3 regions of the Shewanella sp. NKUCC01_JLK genome follow, and region 3 is predicted to be linked to each of the others. Evidence: predicted binding sites of a transcription regulator. Region 3 holds the regulator's gene; each other region holds the start of a gene.
What was found. Region 3 encodes sigma-54, which starts transcription at its own class of promoters, with help from an activator protein. Its sites were predicted from a motif close to GTTGGCACGNNNNTNGNNT; they were not measured.
Positions count from the first base shown of each region.

Region 1: a site for sigma-54 is predicted at 2,032-2,050, ahead of KO537_RS04900 (flagellar hook-length control protein FliK). Genes of this name have one in related genera too.
Region 2: a site for sigma-54 is predicted at 2,594-2,612, ahead of KO537_RS08340 (DUF3192 domain-containing protein). Genes of this name have one in related genera too.

Region 1 covers NZ_JAHKRD010000003.1:202,147-206,573, reverse strand. Annotated here, with positions in the region: gene fliL (flagellar basal body-associated protein FliL) at 1-260, opposite strand, end outside; gene KO537_RS04900 (flagellar hook-length control protein FliK) at 345-1,940, opposite strand; gene fliJ (flagellar export protein FliJ) at 2,182-2,628, opposite strand; gene fliI (flagellar protein export ATPase FliI) at 2,658-3,995, opposite strand; gene fliH (flagellar assembly protein FliH) at 3,964-4,427, opposite strand, start outside.
Region 2 covers NZ_JAHKRD010000006.1:124,504-128,930, forward strand. Annotated here, with positions in the region: gene KO537_RS08325 (DUF962 domain-containing protein) at 797-1,102, opposite strand; gene KO537_RS08330 (GNAT family N-acetyltransferase) at 1,095-1,733, opposite strand; gene KO537_RS08335 (DUF2789 domain-containing protein) at 1,884-2,117, shown strand; gene KO537_RS08340 (DUF3192 domain-containing protein) at 2,129-2,536, opposite strand; gene KO537_RS08345 (hypothetical protein) at 2,701-3,084, shown strand; gene KO537_RS08350 (Zn-ribbon-containing protein) at 3,084-3,857, shown strand; gene syd (SecY-interacting protein) at 3,953-4,427, opposite strand, start outside.
Region 3 covers NZ_JAHKRD010000020.1:14,529-18,955, forward strand. Annotated here, with positions in the region: gene KO537_RS19075 (HPr family phosphocarrier protein) at 1-202, opposite strand, end outside; gene rapZ (RNase adapter RapZ) at 189-1,043, opposite strand; gene ptsN (PTS IIA-like nitrogen regulatory protein PtsN) at 1,040-1,483, opposite strand; gene hpf (ribosome hibernation promoting factor) at 1,486-1,773, opposite strand; gene KO537_RS19095 (RNA polymerase factor sigma-54) at 1,802-3,280, opposite strand; gene lptB (LPS export ABC transporter ATP-binding protein) at 3,388-4,119, opposite strand; gene lptA (lipopolysaccharide transport periplasmic protein LptA) at 4,116-4,427, opposite strand, start outside.

The sequences.
Region 1 (4,427 bases), on a different contig from region 3:
CCAGGTAAGTTGAATAAGAAAGGACGCGGCATAGGCACGTATGATGCGGTAGCCACTGCTCCTGATGCTGGGACTTCAGCCTGAACAGCACTATCTGCTGCTACGGCGGGAACCTCTTCGGTACTGCTTCCCATAAAGAACCAGACGCCGCCACCGATTAACAGCGCGACTAAAACGCCTACACCAGCAAAAATAAATAGTTTCTTCTTACTCTTAGGCTCTTCAGTACTTTCAAGTTCTAACGATTCTTCCTTAGCCATCACTATTCTCTTTAATTTAGGCGGAAACTCATTACAGTTTTATTTGAAACGTAATTATGTCAGTCATTGCTATAGGTTACCTGCTTAAGCGTAATAATCTATACCTGAAGTTACACTAATCGCTTGATTTAAACCTAAATGTAACTCTTCTGCCGAGATTTCATCCATATCAGCCGCATTTGAACTGCCGCCATCACCGAAACTACCTTCACGACGCTCACCTTGATCGCCTTGAGAAACATGGCTGTCAGCCAACTGCATCCCTTGCTCTTGCAATAACTCACGTAATCTTGGCATAGCTTGTTCAACCAGATCGCGCGTTTGCGGCTGAGTAACATGGAACTGTACTTGGGTTTGGTCCCCATGTACTTGGATCTTTACCAACATATGCCCAAGCTCAGGGGGATCGAGCCGGATTTCCGCATGTTGGATGCCTTGACTCACCATAGTAATCAATTGCTGCTTCATCACAGGTGAAAATCGTTGGATCATCTCCTGCATTTGGTTTTGCTGCTCTACGCCTTGACGCAATGACAGCTGAACTTGCATGGTTTCTTGGCGATTTAATTGTGACATCGAGAGTGTCTGTATGGATGATGTCGACTTAAGTTCTGAGAAAGTATTACTATCATCCATAAAACTTTCGTCTCTGGGAATATCCATTGCAACCGTCAATTTAGCATCTTTCAGTAATAGGTTAGCAGCCAAATCGGAATTGGGACTCCCATCAAGATCACTTTCTGTTACAGATGTTGTCTCTAATGGTTCAGATGAAATTGAAGAGCCTAAGGTATTCAGGTCGAAAGTATTTCCCGAGGTCGCGATATTACCCGTATTGGGACTATTCACTGTCGAGCTGCTAGTCGTTGCTTTTGCCGCAGTGTTGGTTGCCGACTTTATCGTTGCACTGTTCGCTAAGCCCGCTTGATTAATCACAGCATTAAATGTGACCTCATTCTCAACTAAAGACTCATCTATACTCACCACGACTTCAGTGGCAGAGACAAGCTCAGTGTCTTCTAAAGGTAATTCTGAAGCGTCATCGGTCAAATTTGGATCAATCACAGCATCACTATCCGCTGACGCTTCAAGTATATTTGGGTCTATGGGAAGAATATGTACGAGTGACTTATCAGTCAAAGAAGATGGTTTCACATCATCTGCGATTGAAATTGCTGCCATATCTGGGCTAGTAGAAACTAACTTTTGTAATTCAGCAGAAAAACCCGCTTCATCGGCATCTATATCTGATGCCAGTTCAATCTCAGCAGAAACAGTAGATGCCAATGCTGAGCCGGTTAATAAAGCTGATGAAGTATCAATATTTTCTTCACCAGTTATATCTTCTTCAGCATTTAAAAATGCTAGCGGCAAACTATCTCCATCTGATGCCGTTTTCTTCATATCATTTGCCATGCTAATTTGGGCAAAAATGAGATTTACGTCGGCGTCATCAGTTGATATATCGTCATCTTTTACTTTATCAGCAGAGGTAACCTGCACAGTATCATCAGTGTTAGCAATGGTTTTTTTAGACGCAGAAATAGAAAATGAGCTAGCGGTGACTGACGCAAGTGTAGATGAAAAGTCTTCATTATTAGACTCTTGGGAAGATGTCTTAGCGGAATTGGCCGCAGAGTTACCTGTTTTACTTAACAGGATATTGGTCATTTGTTGCATAAGTGCTCCCAAACATCACCCAGCAAAAAAAGAAATGGCTAGGTAGAAACGTCAATTAAACACTGCGGTTGCAGGGTCATGGACTAAATCAAAGCAAATAAGATGCCAAAACATCAGATTTTACGACAGCATATCGAAAAGAATTAACACTGAGAGGTGCCGAATTGATGCTTATGCCATCAATACAAAAAAACTAAAGAGCCTATCCGGCTAGCGAGCAGTAAAGATGCCTATCATTTCACTAACGTTGATGACGGCGATAAAATTGCTGGGAAGCAAATTCATCGGTCATTTTTTGCTCCCTTTTTTGTTCAGCCACTTGACGCTTCTTCTCTTTACTGGCTAAGAGTAATTCTACTGCCTTACGTTTTTTTTGCTTTTCCAACCAATGTTGTTGTCGATATTCTTTTTGCTTTTCACCGTCGGCTACGACGCGATTTTGCTGGATAATTGCGTCATCGATCTGACGAATAAAACGGTGAAACTGGTGATAGTGACTAGCACTGATGGCTTGACCTTGCTGGGATTGCATTTGCTTCATGTATTCTAAGCGATAGTTATTCAGAGCACTGAGTTGATTCAACCGTTTTTGACACTCTAATTGCGCAGATTTTAACAATAACGCCGCTTGTTCTTCGGCATCATTGGCAAGCTTTAACACTAACAACAAGGGATCGGCGTTAGCCATACTAGACCTCGATTAATTCGATGACGCCATTATTTGCACTGTGCAGCAAGTTGCCCAAGCATGACTTGGCTATCGGCAAAGCTAAATGCATCACGCATGGTTTGTCGTAAAAAAGCATTCATTGCTGGCTGCAGTCGTATCGCATTATCAATGCGAGGATCGCTTCCTTGGGCATAGGCCCCAATAGAAATCAAATCTCGATTTTGCTGATACAAAGAATAGGTTTGTTTCACGCGGCGCATCGCCTCCAAATGTTCATTGGAGATCACCATAGGCGCGACTCGGCTAATAGAAGCTTCAATATCAATCGCAGGATAGTGCCCCGAATCCGCAAGCGAACGTGACAAGACAATGTGGCCATCGAGGATCGCCCGCGAAGCATCGGCAATGGGATCCTGTTGATCGTCCCCTTCCGTCAACACAGTATAAAATGCCGTAATTGAACCTTGCCCTGGGCCACCGTTTCCGGCGCGCTCAACTAAACGTGGCAATTTTGCAAACACAGAAGGCGGATAACCTTTAGTCGCAGGCGGTTCACCCACAGCCAAAGCAATTTCCCGCTGTGCTTGGGCATAGCGCGTTAAACTGTCCATAAGCAATAAAACGTTATAGCCTAAATCGCGGAAATATTCGGCAATACGAGTCGAGGTTTCACAGGCGCGAAGGCGCATCAGAGGCGATGTATCCGCAGGCGCAGCAACAACGACTGAACGCGCTCGACCCTTCTCACCAAGAATTTCCTCAATAAACTCTTTCACTTCCCGGCCACGCTCACCCACTAGCCCAACCACAATAATGTCGGCGGTAGTACCGCGAGTCATCATACCTAAGAGCACACTCTTACCGACACCTGAGCCCGCAAACAAGCCCATACGTTGGCCTTTGCCCACGGTCAGCATAGCGTTGATAGCGCGAACGCCAACGTCCAGCGGTTCAGTAATAGCACGGCGGGATAAGGGATTAATGGCAGCGCTATGTCTTGGCGCTTGTTGGTCGGTCTGCAAAGCGCCTAAACCATCTAAAGGCACACCGTTACCATCGAGTACGCGTCCTAGCAGGGATAAACCAACATTGAGTCCAGTTTGTTCCCCTAAAGGCACAACCCGCGCACCGGGTAATACCCCACGTAATTCTTCGATAGGCATTAAATAAAGGAGTTCGCCATCAAAGCCTACAACTTCGGCGATTAACTCGCCCGCCATGGTTTCGATCGAACATAAACTGCCCACAGGCGCACGGCAACCGCTTGCTTCTAAGGTTAAGCCGACAACACGCACCAGTTGACCACTGGCCACAGCGCGAAATGGCGGCACCTTACCCTGATGATGATTAAGCCTATTCAGCAGTTGATGTTGGCGATTTTGCATCTGATTCTGCCTCTAATTGCTCACCTGTGTTTGAGGCAAATTGTATATCCTCAGCATGTTGAGAAACCGTATCGACAACCTGATCATCAAGCTCTGATCCCACAGCCTCAGAAGCAGCAATGTGTTTTGCGGTATCTTCAACCTCTATCGCCTCTTGCAGTTGACGCTGCTTGTCACTTAAGTGAGCATGTTGGTTCCGTAAGGACTCAAATACAGCATCGATACGCGATGCGAGGGTCAAATCCACTAAAGAACGATGACTACTGAGAATACAGTCACCTGGACTTAAGGAAGGGTCAACTTCAAGTTCCCACTTACTGCGGGTCAATTGAGCGCTGGAATAAAGTTGTTCGACTAAAATAACATCGTCAGGATGCAAGCGGATTGTGACCGTTTGTTCTTTTATCGGCAGCGATTCTATACCTAAGCGCA
Region 2 (4,427 bases), on a different contig from region 3:
TTATAGCTTGGCAAAGCCAGATTAATGCTGAAAATGAACCAAAGAAAAGGGCGCAACTAAAGTGCGCCCCATTTATCCTTTGTAAGCCGTCCTGCTCGATTTGTGCTCCCTGCACCATCCATGCGTCTGCTTGCGTCCTGCGTCGTCCCTGTAATCCCTTTTCGTCCCTGTGTATCAAACTTACGTGAGATAACACTCAGTCCCTTGACCTGTAAATCCTTTTTACAGAGCCTGTCACTTCCTATGACGTATTCCTATTGCATCCTGCAAAATTTATTTTCCATAGATTAGTACAAGCTGTTCACCCTTATACTTTATCCTTATCTCGACACATCCTGTTTCGAGTTCATGCTTAATCCTTAAGCGTGTCCTGTATTCTTCCTGAAATTCATCATCCTGACGATACAACTCACTGTCCCTAATCATCCTTGAAAAGCAATCCTGCTTTTCCTTAGCCTATCCGAGGCGAATGACAGTTTTCCTACCGTCAGCGATTTCAACCTTGAAATCTTAATTCGTTGCTTCTTGCGTCCCTTTGGCCTGTTTCGCTTTCCTTGCTATCCATTTGCTTTGGCCATGAGTGAATTCTACGTTAACCCTAACTTTTTTGTTCGGCTCAAAGAACGGACTACAAAATTAATTACGGACCAACCAAAGAAAAACAAATACAACCCAATGATTCTATTTAAAATTAAATATTATAGGACAAAAAACAATCAAAAAGAAAACATTATGTCCTACAACGTTTGTAAGCGATCTCTCACACGGGCATGGGCATCTCACTCGAGCAGTTTTTTTAACGTTTAAAAAAGCGGCGAATCATCTGCGCAAACATCACCCAATCTGCCATCAAACTGTAAAAAGGATACTGAAATGTCGCGGGTCGATTCTTCTCAAATACGAAGTGTCCCACCCACGCAAAACCATAACCAACAATAGGAATAAACCAACATAGCCACCAGGCTTGTGAAACCAAGGCAATGCCAATCAGCAGCAGAACTAAACAACTGCCAACAAAGTGTAATTTCCGACAAGTCGGGTGCTGGTGTTGGGATAAATAGAAAGGATAAAAATCGGCGAAACGTTTATAAGAGTTAGTCATCTTGTTGAACCGAATAGAATAAAAGCTGGCCATGGACACTGCCGATACTCAGCTCGCCTATGGATACAAAGTCATGCTGAGTAAACAGTTGCAAGTGTTTCTCCTGAGCGATAAACACACCAATGCCATCCAAATCAGGCTGTTCATCACACCAACTCACCACAGCTTGCACTAACTTATGTCCAAGTCCTTTGTGCTGTTCATTTGGTGCAAGAGCAATAAACTGCAAAATACCGCAGTGCTTACTGGGTAAAAGTTCAATAATACTGGACTCTTTGTTCATTAGTGCTTGAGTCGATTGCCAACCTGTACCTAACAACATCTTTAAGCGCCAATGCCAATAACGCCCTTCCCCTAAAGGCACTTCTTGAGTAACTACACAGGCTAACCCAAAGAGTCTTTCATGGTCGAATAAACCAATGAGGGCTTGTTTTTGTTGCCATAACGTATTGAGTTCTTCCCTGATTGCGGCGCGCAATTTTTGCTCATAAGCGGCTTTGTCTGAGGTAAAGAGTGAATCGACAAAAAAAGGATCATCATGGTAAGCGTTATAGAGAATAGAAGCGGCAATGCGTAAGTCTTCCGCGGTCAAATAGACTGCGCGGCAGTCCTCCAGAATTTCATTGTCCATCGTTAGCATTCCTTGACTTAGCTCACACTTTTTTATGCGTAACTGTTAATCTACCAAGGAAACTAAAAAGTGCAAATTTTAATCATAGATTGCATTTTTCAATCAGGCGCTTACTCTAAACGAAGGCACTATACTGAAAAGGAAATAATGATGGATACAACTCCAGTAGACTTAAGCCACTTGTTTGAGCAACTCGGTTTAGACAGTAGCGACGAGGCCATAGCGCAGTTTATTGCAACCCATGATATCGACCATCACATCCATTTAAGCCAAGCGCCCTTTTGGACCCCAGCCCAAAAGAGCTTTATCATTGAAGGTTTAGAAGCCGATGCCCTCTGGACTGAGCCCATTGAGCAATTAGACACTCAGCTACGTAAACGATAAGACTCGTTGGTTCAGATTTTACCGTAAGCCGTTTCACCCCAACCCACTAAGGCATTGTTGCTCAGCACGATAGGCGTGCATTCATCCTTAGTGGTTTTTCCATCGCCATTATTACGCTGGGTACGATAAAACAACACTAAGACTTCTTTATTGGCTTCACCTTGTTGAGCACTTTGTTGAATATAGGCTTCACTAAAATCAGCGGTGCCCATTAAGATCATCACTTGGTCTTTAGGCATACCTAAGCTCAGCTTGGTTAAGTTAGTGCGATTTTTATCCTGCACTTTCTCCCAAGATTCGCTGCTATCCCAGCCCGATTCTCCATCACCGACATTGACCACGCAGCCGCTAAGACCTAAGCTTGCGAGCCCTAAAAAAGTGATGGCGATAAGTTTGTTATTCAATTTATGGTTCATCATGTGACATCCTGTGTAATTATTATTGAAGCTTAAAAAATGGTATTTCGGCTGGACAATAAGCAAAATAAATGCCACAAGACAACACACTGTTTTTAAATGAAAAAATTAATTATTATTTTAAAATTGGTTTAAACAATTCAACAAATTAAGGAATTTTGCTAATTATGAGTCCCCTTGACCAAGTATTAGCGGCCGCACGTTCGCTCGAAGCCTGCGGTAAAGTACCGAGCCTTGCCTTAATTAAAACCCGTTTAGGTAGTAGCCTACCTTTACCTATATTGATCCAAGGCTTACAGCAATTTAAATCTATGCCTAAGGCGGATCGCGAGCGTTTAGCTGAGTTGCAAACTATCAGCCCTACAACTGACACTCCCGCAACTAACGATACCTTAACCCTTGCAGTGCTCGCCGAGCGCCTGCAGATGCAACAGGCGTATTTTGAACGTCATGCTGAGCAGCAAAAAACAGAAATAATGCAATTAAAAAACGAACTGCTTGAACTTAAACAACGCATCAACTTATTAGAAATCCAAGGAAAAACAGCTTAATGTTTGTCACTGAACTGCGCTTCGAATGCTTCGCCGACACCACGATATCTGCCGCCGAGAAGGCAATTAATCAGCTCCTTGAAGCCTATCGAGCTAATGGTCAAATCTTAGGGCGAGAATTTGCGGTCGCCTTTAATGATGGTGAGTTTAGAGTGCGTTTATTGATGCCAGAGAAAAGCAGTTTAGCGCACAAATATCACAGCCCTTGGGTCAAAAAAGCCTTAGTAGAATTAACCGACGCTAAACTACTCGCGCCGCGGGAAAAGTTTATTGGTCAGGATATCAATTCTGAAGTAAGTAATACCGAAACACCCAGCTGGCAACTGCTATACACCAGTTTTGTGCATATGTGCTCGCCCCTACGCAGCGGCGACAATTTATTGCCCATTCCCCTGTACCGTTTACCCGCAACCTTTAATGGCGATCATAAGCGCATTATCCGTTGGCAGAGCGAATGGCAAGCCTGTGATGAGTTACAAATGGCGGCGGCCACCAAGGCAGAATTTGCCGCACTTGAGGAATTATCGAGTCCGGACAGTGATTTATTTCGTAGAGGTTGGGATTTGCGCGGTCGTATCGAATATCTCACTCAGATCCCGACCTATTACTACTTATATCGCGTTGGCGGCCAAGATTTAGCCACAGAAAAAACGCGACCTTGCCCACGTTGTGGCAGTCATGATTGGAAACTCGATGAACCTTTATTGGATATGTTCCATTTTCGCTGCGAGCCTTGCCGCATAGTGTCGAATCTGTCTTGGGATCATCAATAACATCTGTTTATCCCCTTGCAGAACTCAACCTAAGATAAGCCACGCTTAGGTTGAGTTAATACTTAGGTTGATAATAAAAATGTCGCTCACAGAAGTTAACGTTTACCGAAAAGGTTTTGCCACATACGTTTAAAACTGGCGAAAATACCAGGATGTTCTAATGCGGGCATAGGTAATTCTTCATGTTTAACGGGTGGTGCTATCCGTGGCGATAATGCTTCGATAAACGCAGTCAAACTCGAGGACAATTGCTCAGATTGCACTTCACCAGGGATTTCAATCCATACGCTACCATCACTGTTATTGATGGTGAGCATTTTATCTCCCTCATCTAACAGACCGATAAACCAAGTTGGTGACTGCTTCAGTTTTTTCTTCATCATCAGATGACCAATCAAGTTTTGTTGCAGGCAGTTAAAATCGTCATCATTCCAGACTTGCAGTAACTCCCCGGTGCCCCACTTAGAGTCAAATAATACTGGGGCGGAGAAATAATGACCGTAAAAATCATTGATCTCTGGCCATAAAGTTAACTCCAGTGCATGCTCTACATTGGCGAAACTGCCTTCA
Region 3 (4,427 bases):
CGGCGATCAGCTTAATGGTTTTACCCATACCAGTTTCAAGCATCAGCAAGCCAAGCACACTGGCGGCCGATGCTTGTTTATCGCCTTGGATTAAGGTGATGGTCGCATCAAACTCGGAAGCCAGTACCACCAACTTAGTGGCGGCACGGGCATGTAAACCGAGCTTATTACAGATAGTTATCTGACGTTCAAGCTTTGGCATTGTTGAGCTCTCGATGACGGGCATACACTTTATGTTTACCGTTACTAAAGCGTTTGGCCAATTGCTCTGCGACGTAAACCGATCTGTGCTGTCCACCTGTGCAGCCAATGGCCACAGTTAAATAACTGCGATTGTTACGCTCAAGGTGCGGCAGCCAAGTCTCCAGTAAATTTTCGATTTGCCAGATGAACTTATTGACCAGTGGTTGGCGATTTAAGAACTCAGCTACGGGTTCATCTAAACCAGTCAATGGCCGCAGCGCCAGCTCCCAGTGGGGATTAGGTAGAAAGCGTACATCGAACATAAAGTCGGCTTCGGTGGGCATTCCGTGCTTAAAGCCAAAGGACTCGAAGTTGATCACGAGTTCTTTATCGACACTACCAAGGAGAATTTGTCGGACTTGGTCGCTTAAATCATAGATATTCAAATTCGACGTATCTATGTAGTGATCGACCAGTTTTGACATAGGCTCGAGCAGTTTCCCCTCCAGCTTTATCGCTTCTTGCAAAGAGACTCGGCTCTTCGACAAAGGATGCAAACGGCGGGTTTCGCTGTAACGCTTGAGCAGAATTTTATCGCTGGAGTTAAGGAAGAAGCTCGTTAACTCAGTATCTGGAGGTAGGCTAGCGAGTTGTTTTACTAAGACCTTATCCTGCTCAGGCATGTTACGCACGTCGACACTGATGGCGACGAGATCGTTACTGCCTTTGAGTTGCTCAAGCAAACTGCCAATCAATGGCAAGGGAAGGTTATCGACACAATAATAGCCGAGATCTTCGAGTACCCTAAGGGCGACAGATTTGCCTGAGCCTGAGCGGCCCGACACTATGACCAGTTTCATCCAGTGATTACCTGATAGAGTTCCGTTTCATCATGCGTCTTGCGTAATTGCTTTAATATTTGCTTGTCGCTCAGCTTTTCGGCCATGCAAGACAAGGTACTTAAGTGCTGCTGACATTGGTCTGCAGGCACCAGTAGTGCAAATAAAATATCAACAGGTTGCTTATCGATAGCATCAAATGCTATCGGCTCTTCACACTTAATGAGTATGGCAATGGGCTGATCTATATCGGCTAGTCGACCATGTGGAATGGCGATGCCGTTACCTATACCTGTGCTCCCCATCTTTTCGCGCGCCACTAGGCTTTCGAATATCTCTTGAGATGAGAGGGTCGGGTACTGGGCAGCGACTAAGTCGCTGATGAGTTCCAGTACCTTTTTCTTGCTGCCCGGAGTGGCGCAGGTAGTGCACTCCGGCCGCAGTATGGTACAAAGTTCCATTATTAGTGTTTTGTTAACTTCTCTTTGTGTTTAATAACCTGACGGTCAAGCTTGTCAATCAGGGCGTCTATAGCGGCATACATGTCAGCATGCTCTGAAGTAGCAAAAACTTCACCACCTATGAGGTTTATTCTCGCTTCGGCAATCTGTTGCATTTTCTCAACATTGAGCACAACGTGCACATTATTGATCTGTTCGAAATGGCGTTCAAGTTTTGAAAACTTTTCTTCTACATATGCACGTAACGATTCGGTAATTTCGATATGGTGCCCACTTAGGTTTATTTGCATAGAAACGTCCTCCGATATCCACTGTAGGTTATAAACTTTTACGCTGATTAGAAGGTGGAATAAGCATAGCCTCTCGGTACTTCGCAATGGTTCTGCGGGCTACGTTGATCCCTTGTTCTGCCAGAAGTTGAGCCATCTTACTATCGCTTAATGGTTTTTTCTGGTTTTCCGCTGCCACCAGTTTCTTTATAAAGGCTCTGATTGCTGTGGATGAGCACTCACCACCATCGTCAGTCCCGACGTGGCTAGAGAAGAAGTATTTTAGTTCAAAAAGTCCCTTAGGGGTATGCATGTATTTTTGAGTTGTGACCCGTGAGATGGTGGACTCATGCATTTCTACCGCTTCAGCAATATCGTTAAGCACCATAGGCTTCATGGCTTCTTCACCATACTCAAAGAAACCTTGCTGATATTGCACTATGCAATTAGCAACTTTAAGCAAAGTGTCGTTACGGCTTTCTAGACTCTTAATAAACCATTTAGCCTCTTGCAGATGGCCGCGAATAAATTGGCTATCGGCTTGGTTTTTTGTGCTGCGTGCCATAGAAGCATAATGTTGATTTACATTGATTTTGGGCATGCAGTCAGGATTAAGCTCAACGACCCAGCGGCCATTTTTCTTCGACACAGACACATCTGGGATAACGTATTCGTCATTATTGGGCGTGATCAACAAACCTGGGCGAGGATTGAGGGTTTGGATGAGTGCTATACCATCCCTTAATTCATCTTCTTTTAATTTAGTCTTACGCATCAACAACCTAAAATCACGGGCGGCGATCAGATCTAAATGATCTTTGATCAGCATACGGGCGTTTTCTAGGTTGGGAGTATCAGCGGCGAAATGCGACAGTTGGATCAGCAGGCATTCACTTAAATCGCGGGCGGCAACGCCTATGGGATCAAAATGCTGAATGCGCTTGAGTACGGCTTCGACTTCGTCAAGCTCAACTTCAGGATTGCCCATGGCTTCGAGAATTTCTTCAGTGCTTTGGGTGAGATAGCCCTGATCGTCGATTGCATCAATAATGGCGGTGGCAATGGCTAAATCGGTTTCAGAAAACGGTGTGAGGTTTTTTTGCCATTCTAAGTGTTCGTACAAACCTTCACTGGTCTCGCCTTGGAAGGGCATATCGTCTTCACGACTGCCGCCGGGGCCTGAGTTTGGGGAGGCGGTAAACACTTCATCCCATGTGGTGTCCATGGGGAGCTCATCGGGCATGGATTCTTTGGTTAGCGACTCTGCCGTGTCTATGGTGGAGCTGTCTTTTTCTGGTGGCAGAGTGCTAGATTCACTGAAATCCGTATCGGATAGCGTTTGGTTTACAGGGGTTTTAGTGGCGTCGAATTGATCCTCTTCCAGCTCGAGAAGGGGATTAGAATCTAATGCTTGCTGGATCTCTTGCTGCAGTTCTAATGACGACAGTTGCAACAGACGTATGGCCTGTTGTAATTGTGGCGTCATGGTTAACTGTTGACCCAGTTTGAGCTGGAGTGACGCTTTCATGTTACCGCTGATCCCTACGTTATTATTGTTGGATGAGGTCGCTTATTATTATCTTGAGTGAAGCCCAATGGCGGTATAAATTGCCTCCATTGGCTTCGCTCGATTAACTATAGCCTGAATTGTTCACCTAAGTACACAGCCCTAACTTGCTGATTGTCTAAGATCTCTGCTGGAGTTCCTTCGGCAATCAGGTTTCCGTGACTCACAATATAAGCATGTTCACATACATCTAATGTCTCGCGGACATTATGGTCTGTGATCAGTACGCCAAGGCCGCGACTTTTGAGTTGTTCGATAATCTTCTTGATGTCGATAACCGAAATAGGATCGACGCCGGCAAACGGTTCATCGAGCAAAATGAACTTAGGATTAGCGGCTAAAGCCCGCGCAATTTCGACGCGACGACGTTCGCCACCCGACAATGACATGCCTTGGCTGTCACGGATGTGGGTGATATGAAACTCTTCGAGCAGATGTTCTAGTTCTTCTTCTCGTTCTTCGTTTTTAAGTTCTTTACGAGTTTGCAGTACGGCCATGATGTTGTCATGAACAGTTAGCTTACGAAAGATACTGGCTTCTTGCGGTAAGTAACCTATGCCTTTGCGGGCACGCAGATGCATAGGATCTGCGGTTAAATCATCATCGTCGATAAAGATATGTCCCTTATCGCTCTTCACTAGCCCGACAACCATGTAAAAGGTCGTGGTTTTACCTGCACCGTTTGGACCGAGTAGGCCAACGACTTGACCGGTTTTTACCGTCAGACTGACGTCTTTAACCACTTGGCGACTCTTGTAACTTTTCGCCAGATTTTGTGCTCTTAAGGTGATTTGGGTCATTTAGAGTCCTGCTTTTTTACAGGTTTATCCGCCGGAGCGTCTGATTTAGCATCATCTTGATAGTTTTCAGGCTGAATAATAGTGATTACGCGATCGTCACCACTGCCAGTACTCTCGGCCATCAATTTCTGTTGAATCATGTTATAGCGGATTAAATTGCCTGTAACTTGGCTACCTGCTTGATCTAATGACGCCATACCTTTCAGAGTTAAGGTGCGGCTTGCCATATCGTAACGAATTTCTTTCGCGCTAGCCGATGCAGGACGGCCATCGTCTAATATCTGGCTATACGTAGCAGGGTTGCCTGT